One region of the Bradyrhizobium sp. FW305-F6 genome, then DNA from elsewhere that is predicted to be linked to it. Evidence: predicted binding sites of a transcription regulator. Region 1 holds the regulator's gene; each other region holds the start of a gene.
What was found. Region 1 encodes LexA, which represses DNA repair genes until DNA is damaged. Its sites were predicted from a motif close to TGTTCNNNNTGTGTTCNG; they were not measured.
Positions count from the first base shown of each region.

Region 2: a site for LexA is predicted at 1,473-1,490, ahead of AC3WLX_RS00610 (single-stranded DNA-binding protein). Genes of this name have one in related genera too.
Region 3: a site for LexA is predicted at 2,118-2,135, ahead of AC3WLX_RS19050 (DNA recombination protein RmuC). Genes of this name have one in related genera too.
Region 4: a site for LexA is predicted at 2,075-2,092, ahead of uvrA (excinuclease ABC subunit UvrA). Genes of this name have one in related genera too.

Region 1 is NZ_JBYSYD010000001.1:23,459-27,060, forward strand. It holds gene AC3WLX_RS00110 (ComEC/Rec2 family competence protein) at 1-246, shown strand, start outside; gene AC3WLX_RS00115 (hypothetical protein) at 373-807, opposite strand; gene lexA (transcriptional repressor LexA) at 1,194-1,895, opposite strand; gene AC3WLX_RS00125 (molybdopterin molybdotransferase MoeA) at 2,072-3,283, opposite strand; gene AC3WLX_RS00130 (hypothetical protein) at 3,497-3,602, opposite strand, start outside.
Region 2 is NZ_JBYSYD010000001.1:127,420-131,021, forward strand. It holds gene AC3WLX_RS00600 (outer membrane protein) at 1-187, opposite strand, end outside; gene AC3WLX_RS00605 (outer membrane protein) at 437-1,201, opposite strand; gene AC3WLX_RS00610 (single-stranded DNA-binding protein) at 1,644-2,141, shown strand; gene AC3WLX_RS00615 (DUF2306 domain-containing protein) at 2,290-2,688, shown strand; gene gyrA (DNA gyrase subunit A) at 2,881-3,602, shown strand, end outside.
Region 3 is NZ_JBYSYD010000002.1:1,624,547-1,628,148, reverse strand. It holds gene AC3WLX_RS19060 (AmpG family muropeptide MFS transporter) at 1-259, opposite strand, end outside; gene AC3WLX_RS19055 (GIY-YIG nuclease family protein) at 458-760, opposite strand; gene AC3WLX_RS19050 (DNA recombination protein RmuC) at 888-2,087, opposite strand; gene def (peptide deformylase) at 2,257-2,784, shown strand; gene fmt (methionyl-tRNA formyltransferase) at 2,923-3,602, shown strand, end outside.
Region 4 is NZ_JBYSYD010000001.1:123,779-127,380, forward strand. It holds gene uvrA (excinuclease ABC subunit UvrA) at 1-1,979, opposite strand, end outside; gene AC3WLX_RS00595 (outer membrane protein) at 2,241-3,017, opposite strand; gene AC3WLX_RS00600 (outer membrane protein) at 3,160-3,602, opposite strand, start outside.

The sequences.
Region 1 (3,602 bases):
GCGCCGCCCGATTGCGCGGCGATGGTCGTCGACAGGCCGCGTCTTGCGAGCCAAGGCGCGCTGGCGTTGACGCAGCGTGGCGACGGCTTTGCCGTTCAGGCGGTGAGGGCGAGAGGCGCCAGTCGCCCCTGGCTGCCGGCAGGCGCCGGCGAAGGCGATTTCGACGGCAACCTTGCGCCGAGGACGGTCGCGCCGCGCAGCCGGGATGCAACGCCATCGGAGACCGACTTGCAGGCTGACGATTGAGGATCGATGCGGGGCGGCGGTCCGGCGAGACTGCGCAGGACGCAAACCATACCATCTCGCCGGCCTCGGCCGGCGATGGCATTTCAACTTCCGGCCCTCGACCGATCCGCCGGGGGCCTCGACCGATCAGCCGATCGGCTGGCGTGCGATCGGGGACCGCGTGTCGGCGACGATCTGCGGCTTGTGCTCGCGTTCGCCCACCGCCTGGGTCACTGGCAGTTGCAGCACGGTTGCGCGCTGGCCTTCGACGAGCTGTGTCACCAGCACGTATCTGCCGTCGGGGAATTCGATCGCATCGTGATGCCGATCGGGAATGTGCGGGTCGATCTTGCCGAACTTGCCGACGCGTGAGTTGACGGTGCGCGTCCAGATCCAGCGATTGTCGTAGCGGACGTTGTCGGCGAAGGCGAGCTCCGTTCCCGGCAGCAGGCAGACCGCGACGGAGAGATCGGCTGCGGAGGCGAAGCCGCGCGTCGAGGTGCCGCGGAAGGTTGTCGTGACGATCGTCTCGCCGACTTCGGCGGGGCGTGTCGCGACGGCATGCAGGCTATAGTCACACATCGGGTGCTCCTCATGCGAAGATGGCGACCCGCGTCTCTTCGAGGCGCAGGCCTCTCTCAGAGTGAGCCTGCGACGCTCTGCTTGGTTATGGGCAAATCTGCGGCTCGCGTCCGCAGCACGCGATCACATTATCTTTCTCGGCGCGATTAGGAACAAACTGCGCGTCGATGCATTCGGCAGCGCGGATCAGCGACGGCCGGCATCAACTCGGATGGTTGGCGCGAAATGACTGCACGCCTGCGCTTGCGAACCAGGAAGTCGCGCAGAAGGAGGGGCCGGACAGTCAGCGCAGAACCAGAGGGACCATCCAGCCGAAGCGGACGAAGCGTCCGCTCCAATCTTGGAGCGAGGGTGCCGGTCGAAAGCGCGCGGCGTGCTCGATAAGCTCAGTACTTTCGATAGAGCCCGATCAGCTTGCCCTGAATCTTCACGCGGTTCGGCGGCAGGATGCGCACCTCGTAGGCGGCATTGGCAGGCTCGAGCGCGATCGAGGCGCCGCGGCGGCGGAAGCGCTTGAGCGTGGCCTCCTCGTCGTCGATCAGCGCGACCACGATGTCGCCGGTATCGGCGCTCTCGTTGCGCTGGATCAGCGCCATGTCGCCGTCGAGGATGCCGGCCTCGACCATCGAATCGCCGCGCACCTCGAGCGCATAATGCTCGCCCGAGCCGAGCATGTCGGGCGGCACGCTGATGGTGTGGCTGCGGGTCTGCAACGCCTCGATGGGCGTGCCGGCCGCGATGCGACCCATCACCGGCACCGCTACGGGCCGTTCACCCTCGTCCGCGGGCGGGCTGGAGCTCGCGCGCACCTTGCCGAGATTGCCCTCGATGACGCTCGGGGTGAAGCCGCGGCGATTGCCGGCGGCGGCCTGGAGCTCGGGCAGCTTGATCACCTCGATGGCACGGGCGCGGTTGGGGAGGCGGCGGATGAAGCCGCGCTCCTCGAGCGCCGTGATCAGGCGATGAATGCCCGACTTCGAGCGCAGGTCGAGCGCATCCTTCATCTCGTCGAAGGACGGCGGCACGCCGCTTTCCTTCAGACGCTCGCTGATGAACCGCAGAAGCTCGTATTGTTTGCGCGTCAACATCTCGACCTAAGTCCCCCGGTTGATGTCGTTCGATTCCGAGACGATGAATTCGGCAATAAGCCGCTACATCCTCGAAACAAATCATGAACGGACCCTATATGTTCGATATGTGTTCCGCAACTGCTTAATTTACGGTGAACGGGGCGAGGCTCGCGGAATACGTGCGGGCCCGGAGCTCAGACCGGAAGCCGCAGCACCTCGCAAGGCGTGCCGGCCTCAGCCTTCGGCGCGAATGGTGCGCGCACGAGAAGTACCTGTGCCGCAGCGAGATTCGCAAGCAGCGAAGAGTCCTGATGATTGACGGGGACGGCGACGGGTGTGCCGTCCTCGCGCAGCTCCAGGCGTGCGCGCAGGTAATCCTCGCGCTGGTCGTTGGCACCGAGGTCGCGGCCCAGCACGGCGCGCTCTCTTTGATGACGAATGTTGGAGCGGCCCGACAGCGCACGAATCAGCGGCACCATGAACAGGAAGGCGCACACGTAGGATGAGACGGGATTGCCCGGCAGGCCGATCACGCGCATGGCGTCGAGCCGTCCGTGCATCATCGGCTTGCCCGGCCGAATCGCGATCTTCCAGAACGCCATCGCGATGCCTTCGTCTCTCAGCGCCTGCTGGACCAGGTCGTGGTCGCCGACCGACGCACCGCCGGTCGTGACCAGGATGTCGGCACCGCGCTCGCGGGCCCGGCGGATGCCCGCGGACGTGGATTCCAGCGTGTCGGCGGCAATGCCGAGGTCGATGGTCTCGGCGCCCTCGCTGCGCGCCAGCGCATGCAGGGCATAGCCGTTGGAATAGACGATCTGGCCGGGTCCCGGCCTGGTGCCGGGCGTCACGAGTTCGTCTCCGGTGGCGAGGATCGCGACCTTCGGACGACGGCAGACGGCAAGGTGCGGGTGGTTCATTGCGGCGGCGAGCGCGAGATCGCGCTCGGTGAGACGAGTTCCCTTGCGCAGCAGCACGTCGCCTTCAGCAAAGTCGACGCCGGCGGGGCGGATGTGCCTCCCGGGAATCGCGGCCTCCTTGATCGTGACGCCGCTGCCGTCCGCGACGGTGTCCTCCTGGATCACCACCGCGTCGGCGCCGTCGGGAATGACGCCCCCGGTGAAGATTCGCACGGCTTCGCCGGGGCCGACTGTTCCGGCGAACGGACGGCCGGCTGCGACCTCGCCGGTCACATTAAGCCTGGAATTGATCGTGGCTGCGTCGGCCGCGCGCACCGCGTAGCCGTCCATCGCCGACATCGCTTCGGGCGGTTGCGTGCGCCGCGCCGCGAGGTCGCGCGCGAGCACGCGATGGTAGGCCTGGTCGAGGGCAACCGTCTCTTCGGCCAGCGGCTCGGCATCGGCCAGCACCGCCGCGAGCGCGTCAGAAACCGGCATCAAGGCCACGGGTGAACTCCTGCTGAGCACATCGGCTATGGGGCCGCAGTGTTCTAGCCGAGGAGGCGCGTGAGGCAAAGCCGCCCGCGGAATGTCGTGCGTGATCTCGCTCGTGTGGAATGCAGCTCACGTCCGTCGCGGCAGGATCCGGCAGGCGAGAAAGACCGGCACGAGGATCGCCATGACGAGGACAAGAAGGACGAGCGCCACGGCCGGCATCGGTCAACTCCCGCTCCGCCGGTCCCGCTCGACGTCCGGCGCCCTGGGGCCTTGATCCTTGTCGGGCAGCGGATCGGCCTGGGATTTCAGGTCGGCCGCCTTGCTGATG
Region 2 (3,602 bases), 100 kb from region 1:
GCATACGGGGGCTATTTGCGTCTTCCCAAGCGCCGCCGCCGACGATACCGAGATAGAAGCCGGTCCAGTTGTAGACCGAGGCAACGGCCACCGGAGCCTTGGTGTACGGCCGAGCCGCCAGATCAGCAGCCGAAGCGGGGGCGGCCAGAGCGAACAAACAGGCCGAAGCCAACAAAACCTTTTTCATTTTCAACTTAATCCCAGTCCCAGTTTCTGTTGTTGCCTTCCGCGAGGGAAGGGCAGCGGACGCAACGGCCCAACTGCGCTTTCCCTACACCAACAAAGCTGCAAGTTGTGTCTCCGAAAAGCCACAACAGTGGGCAAAAGGTGATGGTTACTGACCCATTACCTCCCGAGTACCTCCCGAGTTTGGCAACAAACAAAAAGGCCGGCGCGAGGCCGGCCTTTCAGAGACGTCATGCGCTATGCGCCGCGTTCAGTAGCGCGGGGCGACCCCGGCCCAGTTGAAGTGATAATTCAAGCCGACCTTGACCGTGTGAATGGTGTCGTTCCACTCGGACCGGTTCGCGAAGACAGCCGGATTGTTGTACTGGAGCGTGCTGCGGCCGAAATCGATATAGTTGTACTCGACCTTGGCCGACCAGTTCGGGGCAAACATGTACTCTGCACCGGCACCGACGGTCCAACCCCAACGCCAGTCGTTCTGCGAAGCTCCGAAACCGAGCGGCGCCAGCAGGCCTGCATCGTAGCGGTGCTGGAAGTCGCCGACCGCGGCACCACCGCTGACGAAGAACAGCGCGGGACCTGAAGCCCAGCCGAGACGGCCCTTGATGTCGCCGAAGCCGCGCAGCCTGGTGAAGTAGGAATCGCCAGCGCCGGCATTGATCTCGGCCGAGCGGCCGCTGATGTCGGCCCAGTGATAGTCGCCTTCCACGCCGAAGACGACGTTGTTCATCTGCCAGTTATAGCCGAACACGCCGCCGACGAATCCGCCGCTCGTATCGTAGTCCTGGGTCGCAAGGAAGCCTGGTGCGTTCGCCGCCCCGAAGAAGGTCTCGTCGCTGCGGCCCCAGCCTCCACCGCCCTGAATACCGGCATAGAAACCAGTCCAGGTATAGACCGGTGCCGGCGCGGCCATTGGCGCCTTCGTGTACGGACGAGCAGCGAGGTCCGCAGCGTTTGCCGGAGCCGAGAGGCCCAGTGCGGCGGCCCCAAACGCAATAGCTAAGCTCTTCTTCATTTCCTTTGCCCTCCTAAATTTTCCGCTTCTTGCGATATCCCCGAAGCGGGTAGGCGCGAGGCCCATAAGATCCAAGTCCGAGTCAACCCTAACGCGATTTGGCGCGCGAGTCCGTCTCCCAAATGCAACAGTGCGGCACCAACGCGACTGATCTAAGTAGATGATCTTCATCAAGTTTTTACTTTTCACGGGAACCCGAGAAAGTTCCATCGAGTTCCATGCGGATTGCAAAATTTTTTCCAGTTCCATTTTTGGTTGTTCCCGTGCGCATCGGAACAAAACTAGAACTCACGGCGGATTGGTGCTATATATGGGGATAACGCGGTGCGACGGGCCGATCCGTGCTCGTGAGCGTATAGGGTCCCCTCGACGAGGCGCAGAGGAACGCAGCAGCGGGACTCGCCCTCTTGAGATTCAGTGACATTCGGAGTGGAGAGCGGCGATGGCGGGAAGCGTCAACAAGGTCATTCTGGTTGGAAATCTCGGCAAGGATCCTGAAATCCGCCGCACCCAGGACGGGCGGCCGATCGCGAATTTGAGCATCGCCACCTCCGAGACCTGGCGCGACAAGAACACCGGCGAGCGCAAGGAGAAGACCGAGTGGCACCGCGTCGTCATCTTCAACGAAGGGCTCTGCAAGGTCGCCGAGCAGTACCTGAAGAAGGGGGCGAAGGTTTACATCGAAGGCGCGCTCCAGACGCGTAAATGGACCGACCAGAGTGGTGTCGAGAAGTACTCGACCGAGGTCGTGCTGCAGGGATTCAACTCGACGCTGACGATGCTCGACGGCCGAGGCGGCGGCGCGGGAGGAGGCAGCTTCGGCGATGAGCCGGGCGGCGATTTCGGATCATCCGGTCCTGTCAGCAGCGCCCCGCGCCGGCCCGTGGCTGCCAGCGGCGGGGGACGCAACAGCGACATGGACGACGATATCCCGTTCTGAGGCTTGCCGGGGGCGCTTCTCCAGCACAGCTGCGTGCTCACGTGAAGCGGCAGGATTCCTTATCAATCGACAAGGCAAGCTCGGTTTTTTTCGGCTTGTCTCATGCATTGCCTGAGTGAAAGAGCCTTAGCGCGATGAGCTTTGCGTTATGAGCCTCGCCCCGCTGATTGACGCTGCTCCAGCGATCCCGCTGCATGCCTTCGCCGCCATGGCGGCGTTCGTCCTCGGGATCGTTCAGCTCGCAGCTCCCAAAGGCGGGCTGCCCCACCGGGCTCTGGGCTGGGGCTGGGTCGCACTGATGCTCGTCGTGGCGCTCAGCTCGTTCTGGATCCACCAGATCCGCCTGGTCGGACCGTGGAGCCCGATCCATCTGCTCTCGATTTTCGCGCTGGCGATGCTGGTGTTGGGCGTGATGGCTGCGCGGACCAAAAATATCCGCCGCCACAAGATCACGATGGTCTCGGTCTTCTTCGGTGCGCTCGTGATCGCCGGGGTCTTTGCCTTCATGCCGGGACGGATCATGCATGCGGTGATTTTCGGCCCCTAGCGAGGACGCAAATCCCGGTTCCCGCACAGCTGCGAAAGCGGTCGGGAACCGGGGTCGATGCGAGCGTCCCGGCAAACCGGTAAGTCCATGAAAAAACGAAGGGAAAAAGCGCTTCCCTTGGGCTTGCAAGGGTGGTTATCAGGGGGGCGATGCGCTATATGATTCCCAGATAAAATCTCACCGGATTCCCCCTTGGCTGACGACGACGACAAGCCCGGCGACCAGCCGGCGCAACCCTCGGACATTCGCCCCGTCTCCATCTTCGAGGAGATGAAGAAGTCGTACCTCGACTACGCCATGAGCGTGATCGTGGCGCGCGCGCTGCCCGATGCCCGGGACGGTCTGAAGCCGGTGCACCGCCGCATCCTGTTCTCGATGAACGAGCAGGGGCACACGCCCGACAAGAAGTACGTCAAGTCCGCCCGCGTGGTCGGCGACGTCATCGGTAAGTATCACCCGCACGGCGACCAGTCGATCTACGACGCCATGGTCCGCATGGCGCAGGACTTCTCGATGCGGGTGCCGCTGATCGACGGCCAGGGCAATTTCGGCTCGGTCGACGGCGATCCCGCGGCCGCCTATCGTTACACCGAGGCGCGCCTGACCAAGGCGGCGCTGGCTCTGCTGGCCGACATCGACAAGGACACCGTCGACTTCCAGCCGAACTACGACAACAACGAGACCGAGCCGTCGGTCCTGCCGGCCAAGTTCCCGAACCTTCTCGTCAACGGCGCCGGCGGCATCGCGGTCGGCATGGCCACCAACATCCCGCCGCACAATCTCGGCGAGGTCATCGACGCCTGCGTCGCGCTGATCGACAACCCTGCGCTCACCATCGACGAGCTCATCAACATCGTGCCGGGCCCCGATTTCCCGACCGGCGGCGTCATTCTCGGACGTCAGGGCATCCGCTC
Region 3 (3,602 bases), on a different contig from region 1:
CGACCAGCGGCGCCCACAGGAATTTCAGGGTGTAGGGCGTTCCGACCAGCGCAAACAGTCCGATGGTTCCGAGATCGACCCCGGCCTCGGCCATCCACACCAGCAATGTCGATCCTGACAGCGCCAGCGGCAGGCCGGAGGAGAAGCCGAGAAACAGCACGATCAGCACCCGCGGCTGCAGGTAAACGGCAAGGCTGTCGCGCCAGGAGGGCGCGGGGGCCGAGCTTGCGGCGGATGAAGTCGCGTCGGGTGCGGTCATGGGGGGCGTGTTAGCAGATTCTGGGGGAAAAGACTCTTCGAAGCTCAGTGGGGCGGATGCTCTCTCCACCTCACCGCGGTCATCGTCCGCGAAGGCGGACGATCCAGTAATCGCCAACGTCTCGACTCAATCACGACTGCCGCGGCGTACTGGATGCCCCGCCTTCGCGGGGCATGACAGTCGTGGGAGATGACGGCGTTATGGTGGTCCGGCTATCCCGGGATAGAGATCATCCCAGTTTGGGTTATGCTGCTCGATCAATCGAATCTTCCACGCTCTATTCCACTTCTTCAGCCGCTTCTCCCGCTTGATCGCGTTCTCGGGATCGTCGAATTGTTCGAAGTAAACAAGTCGGGTGACGTCGTACATCTCCGTGAAGCTTTCGATGACCTTCAACCTGTGCTGCGCCACGCGGCGGATGAGATCGTTCGTCACCCCGATATAGAGCGTTCCACCAATCTTGCTGGCAAGGATGTACACGTAGTAGCAGCGTGCGCCCATCTGCCGCCTCCCATCCGCCGTCATCGTCCGCGAAGGCGGACGATCCAGTACTCACCGGCGACCCGGTTCAATCACCTCCGCTGCGGCGTACTGGATGCCCCGCCTTCGCGGGGCATGACAGTGTGCCCTACTCCCCCGCCTGAAGCTTCCGCGGGAACAGCTCTGCCGTTCCCGTCGCCACCAGCCGCGGAGCCTCCGGCGCATCGCTCTTGCTGAAATCCAGCTCTTCGATTCGGCCTGCGCGCTTCTCGATCTTGTCGGCGGAGATCAGCACCTGGCGGACGTCCTCGTTCACGTCGGCAAAATGCTTCTGCAGCTTCAGCACGCGATCGCGCAGGCGGCCGAGATCGTCGCCGAGCTTGATCACCTCGGTGCGGATCTGGTCGGCGGCATCGCGCATGCGCGCGTCCTTCATGATCTGCTGCATCACCTGGATCGCGAGCATCAACAGCGAGGGCGACACCAGCACGACGCGAGCGCGATAGGCCTTCTGGATCACGTCGTCGAAGCCGTCATGGATCTCGGCGTAAACCGATTCCGACGGCACGAACATCAGCGCCATCTCCTGGGTCTCGCCGGCGACGAGATATTTCTCCGCGATGTCGCTGACATGCTTCATCACGTCGCCGCGCAGCCGCTGCGTGGCGACGCGCTTTTCCTCGTCGGTGCGGGCGTCGTGCAGCGCCGTCATCGCCTCCAGCGGGAACTTGGCGTCGATGCAAAGCGGGCGCTGATCGGGCAGGAACACGACGCAGTCCGGGCGTTTGCCGGTGGAGAGCGTGAACTGGAACTCGTAGGCACCCTTCGGCAGCCCGTCCTGGACGATCGCCTCCATCCGCGCCTGGCCGAAGGCGCCGCGCGACTGCTTGTTGGCGAGCACGTCGCGCAAGGTGGTCACTTGCGTGGTGAGGTCGGTGAGGTTCTTGTGAGCGCTGTCGATGATGCCGAGCCGTTCATGCAGCGCGCGGAGGCTGTCCATGGTGTTGCGGGTCGAATGTTCCATGGACTGGCCGACCCGATGCGTCACCGAATCAAGCCGCTCGTTGACGGCGCGCGCCATCTCGGCTTGGCGGCCGGCGAGCGCCTGGGTCATGGCATCGACCCGGCCCGACGACTCACTCTGCGCCCGCAGCACCTCGCTCAGCCGTTCCTCAAGCTCGTCGGCCCGGATCGCGTTCGCCATGGCGAGTTCCGCGCCGCGCCGCCCCGAGCGCGCGATCACGACCGCAATCACCACCAAGAGGATGAGGACGAGGATGCCAAAGCCGATCAGCGCATCGATCGTGCGCACCGGCCAGTCGCCGAGCAGGAAGATGATCTCGTTCATGTGCCCTTCTAGCGCGATTCGCCGGCATTCGCGAACGAAGAGGGAACATTTATGGTTAATCAACCCCTAATTTTTATGGTTAACGACGTCTGAAGTTTTATGGTTAGCGAGAGGTTAACAGGTTCCTGCCCGCATTGACCGCATTCAGCCTGGGGCTTAAATCGCGGCCATGGCCCTCAGAGAAATCATCATCCTGCCCGACAAGCAGCTGCGTCTGGTCTCCAAGCCGATCGAGAAGGTCACCTCGGAGATCCGCAAGCTTGCCGACGACATGTTCGAGACCATGTATGACGCGCCGGGCATTGGCCTCGCCGCGATCCAGGTCGCGCAGCCGCTGCGCCTGATCACCATGGATCTCGCCAAGCGCGACGAGAACGGCGAGACCAAACCGCTGCCACGCGTCTTCATCAATCCGGAGATCATCGCCTCGTCCGAGGAACTATCGGTGTACGAGGAAGGCTGCCTCTCGATCCCCGAATATTACGAGGAGGTCGAGCGTCCGGCGAAGGTGCGCGTGCGCTTCACCGATCTCGACGGCAAGGTGCATGAGGAGGATGCGGAGGGCCTCTACGCCACCTGCATCCAGCACGAGATCGACCATCTCAACGGCGTCTTGTTCGTCGACTATCTGTCGAAGCTCAAGCGCGACCGTGTCATGAAGAAGTTCGAGAAAGCCGCCAAGCGCGCGGTGGAGTAGGCCACGTCCTTCGCCGTCATGCCCGGCCTTGTGCCGGGCATCCACGTTCTTTGCCGCCGCGAGCAGGAAGAACGTGGATGGCCGGGACAAGCCCGGCCATGACGAGTACCTTGCTCGTTTCGAGGATTGTCTCGCCACATGCCCCTCCGCCTGATCTTCATGGGCACGCCCGATTTCTCCGTGCCGACGCTGCTCGAGCTGGTCGCGCATGGCCACGAGATCGCGGCGGTCTACACCCGCGCGCCGAAGCCGGGCGGCCGGCGCGGCCTGCAATTGCAGCCGACCCCGGTCGAGGACGCCGCGCGAAAACTCGGCATCCCCGTGCTGACGCCGAAGACGCTGAAGACGCAGGAGGTGCTCGACGAGTTTCGCGCCTTCGAGGCCGACGCCGCCGTCGTCGTCGCCTACGGCATGATCCTGCCGCAGGCGATCCTCGATGCGCCCAGGCTCGGCTGCTACAATCTGCATGCCTCGCTGCTGCCGCGCTGGCGCGGCGCCGCGCCGATCAACCGCGCGATCATGGCTGATGATGCCGAAAGCGGCGTCATGGTGATGAAGATGGACGTCGGCCTCGATACCGGCGACGTTGCCATGGCCGAGCGCGTCGCGATCACCGATAGCATGACGGCGGCAGACTTGCACGATCGGCTCTCCCGATTGGGCGCCGATCTGATGGTGCGCGCCATGGCCGCGCTCGACCGCGGCGGGCTCCAGCTCAAAAAGCAGAGCGAGGACGGCGTCACCTATGCCGCCAAGATCGACAAGGCCGAGGCGCGGATCGACTGGACCAAGCCGGCGCGCGCGGTGCTGCGCCACAT
Region 4 (3,602 bases), 100 kb from region 1:
TTGAGGTTATTGCCGCGCGCGTTCACCACCTTGATGGTGCGGCGATGGTTCGGCGGGCGCCGCTCCGGCACCTCGACCTCGAGCTCGCCGGTGAGGTACTTGCCGGTCAGCGATTTCGGGTTGCGCATGATCTCGGCGGGGGTGCCTTCGGCGACGATGTTGCCGCCATGCATGCCGGCGCCCGGGCCGATGTCGAGGACGTAGTCGGCGAGGCGGATGGCGTCCTCGTCATGCTCGACCACGACCACGGTGTTGCCGAGGTCGCGCAAGCGCTTGAGCGTATCCAGCAGGCGGGCGTTGTCGCGCTGGTGCAGGCCGATCGATGGCTCGTCCAGAACGTAGAGCACGCCCGTCAGCCCCGAGCCGATCTGCGAGGCCAGGCGGATGCGCTGGCTTTCGCCGCCGGACAGCGTGCCGGAGGACCGGGACAGCGTGAGATAGTTGAGGCCGACGTCGAGCAGGAAGGTGAGGCGCTCGCGGATCTCCTTCAGGATACGGCCGGCGATCTCGTTCTGCTGCTTGTTCAGCGCATCGGGCACGGTCTCGAACCATTCGCCGGCCTTCTTGACCGAGAGCTCCGAGATCTCGCCGATGTGCTTGCCGCCGACCTTGACGCTGAGAGCCTCGGGCTTGAGGCGAAAGCCGTGGCACGCCTCGCAGGGCACGTCGTGGAAGTATTTCGCCAGCTCCTCGCGCGCCCACTCGCTCTCGGTCTCGCGATAGCGGCGGTTGATGTTGGTGATGACGCCCTCGAACGGCTTCTTGGTGTCGTAGGAGCGGACACCGTCCTCGTAAGAGAACTTGATCTCGTCCTCGCCGGAGCCATAGAGAAGTGCGTCTCTCGTCTTCTTCGGCAGGTCCTTCCACTTGGTGTCGAGCGTGAACTTGTAGTGCTTGCCGAGCGCGGTCAGCGTCTGCACGTAATAGGGCGACGACGATTTGGCCCAGGGCGCGATCGCGCCCTTGCGCAGCGTCAGGTCCTTCTCGGGGATGACGAGATCCTCGTCGACATGCTGTTCGACGCCGAGGCCACCGCAGGCGGGGCAGGCCCCATAGGGATTGTTGAACGAGAACAGCCGCGGCTCGATCTCGGGAATGGTGAAGCCGGACACCGGGCAGGCGAACTTCTCCGAGAACAGGATGCGCTCGGGCCCGCTCTTGTCGTGAATTTTCGCGGTCTTCTTCTTTTCCTCCACCGGCGCCGCGCCAGGCGCGTCGGCGAACTCGACGACGGCAAGGCCTTCGGCGAGCTTCAGGGCGGTCTCGAAGCTCTCGGCGAGGCGCTGGCCGATATCGGCGCGCACCACGATGCGGTCCACCACGACGTCGATGTCGTGCGGGAATTTCTTGTCGAGCGTCGGCGCCTCGCTGAGCTCATGGAAGGTGCCGTCGATCTTGACGCGCTGAAAGCCCTTCTTGAGCCATTCGGCGAGCTCCTTCCGGTACTCGCCCTTGCGGCCGCGCACGACCGGGGCGAGCAGATAGAGGCGGGTGCCTTCGGGCAGCGCCAGCACGCGGTCAACCATCTGCGACACGGTCTGGCTCTCGATCGGCAGGCCCGTGGCCGGCGAATAGGGCACGCCGACGCGGGCCCAGAGCAGGCGCATGTAGTCGTAGATCTCGGTGACGGTGCCGACGGTGGAGCGCGGGTTCTTCGAGGTCGTCTTCTGCTCGATCGAGATCGCCGGCGACAGGCCGTCGATCTGGTCGACGTCGGGCTTCTGCATCATCTCCAGGAACTGGCGGGCATAGGCCGACAGCGATTCGACGTAGCGGCGCTGGCCCTCGGCGTAGATGGTGTCGAAGGCGAGCGAGGATTTGCCGGAGCCGGAGAGGCCGGTGAACACCACAAGCTTGTCGCGGGGAATCTCGACGTCGATGTTCTTGAGGTTGTGCTCGCGCGCACCACGGATCGTAATTGCGCGCAGGCTGGAGGCCGCGTTTTGTTGTTGGCGCTTCGCCTTGATCACTTCATCCATCCGAGTTGCCCTCAAGGAAGCCCAAAGGTGCGCGATCGCGCCAACGTCAAGGCGCGCTTCGCCCGGAACCGGGATCGGCACCGATGGGTATGGCAGCGAACGTAGGAAGAACGGCGGCGGATTTCCAGTGGGACTTGCGAATCGTCAACGGATTGTTGGCGCACTGGCGGCATCTGGCAGCAGGAGCGTTCGGAACCGCCCCGGAAGCCGGAGTAAAACGCGAAGGCGGGCCTTCGTGACGAAATGTCGGATCGGCGAAGCTCAGTATTTCACGACGACCGGTCCACCCCAGCGGTAGTTGACGCGGATCAGTGCCATGTCGATGTCCTGGCCGATCCGGTCGCTGCGCGACAGCGCGTTGGCGGGAACGGTAGCGAAATCCGCGGTGTGATGGCCAAGGAACACGTGGTTGTACTCACCGCCAACAGACCAGTTCTCTGCGAAGCCCCATTCCATACCGATGCCGAGCGTGTAGCCCCAGCGGGTCCGCTCGACGCTGTTGAACACCAGCGGGCTCGCCGGGACAAAGGTCTCGTACCTGGCGCGAGCCACTCCCGTACCGGCCTTGCCATAAATCAGCAGGCCATTGACGGCGTAGCCCATCTGCCCCGTGAACAAGCCGAAGGCATCGATCCTGGTCTGGTTGGTCTGTGGGGCCAGCGCGAGGCTGACGTTGCTTCCTGTGAAATCGGCCCAGTTGCCCTGGCCCTCGATGCCGAACACCCAGCGCGCTTTCTGCCAGCGATAGCCGATTTGTCCGCCGACGGTTCCGCCACCGGCGTTGTGACACCCTTCACCGACGGCAGGGTCTACCGCTACGCCGAGCGCACGAATGATGCTCCAGCAGGTGTGACCGAAGCCACCACCACCGTTGATGCCGGCATAGACGCCGGTCCAGTCGTAGCCGATCACGGGGAGCGGCGACGCCTTGCCATAGAGCGGAAGATCGGCAGCCTTGGCGGGCGCGATCGCCAACAGACCAGTGCCGGCCAGCACCGCTATCCGCAGCGCTCGGCTGCCCGGCGATCGCATCTTCATGTCCTATCCCCAATTCCGCGACGAGCTGGCATGGGCATCAGCAACCCACGCTTCCTAGACGGCGCGCCGAGGGGAAGTGCGAAAACAAAAAGGCCGGCGCGATGCCGGCCTTTCGTAACGCTGGGTGCGCCAGAGACGGAGCTCAGTACTTCGCGACGACCGGGGCGCCGAAGTGATAGTTCACGCCGACCTGCACGGTGTGGAAGTTGAGCGTGCCGGTGTTGAAGGGAGCGCCGAGGCCCGAGAAGTACGTCTCGCCGCCGAGGCTGCGATAGAGATACTCGCCCTTGACCGACCACTGCGGAGCGATGAACGCTTCGACACCCGCGCCAACGGTCCAGCCGGAGTGCCACTTGCTGTCGGAGATGGTCACGCCGGCCGCGGTGGCGCTGATCTTGTTGTCGATCCAGGCGTAACCACCGGTGCCGTACAGCAGCACGTTGTTGACGGCCCAGCCGATGCGGCCGCGAACGGTGCCGAGTGCTTCGGTCTTGGACGACACGGTGATGCCGAGAGCGGTCGCCGATGCGTTGACGTCAGCCCAGGCACCATCGGCCTCGATACCGAATACGACGTTGCCGGTCT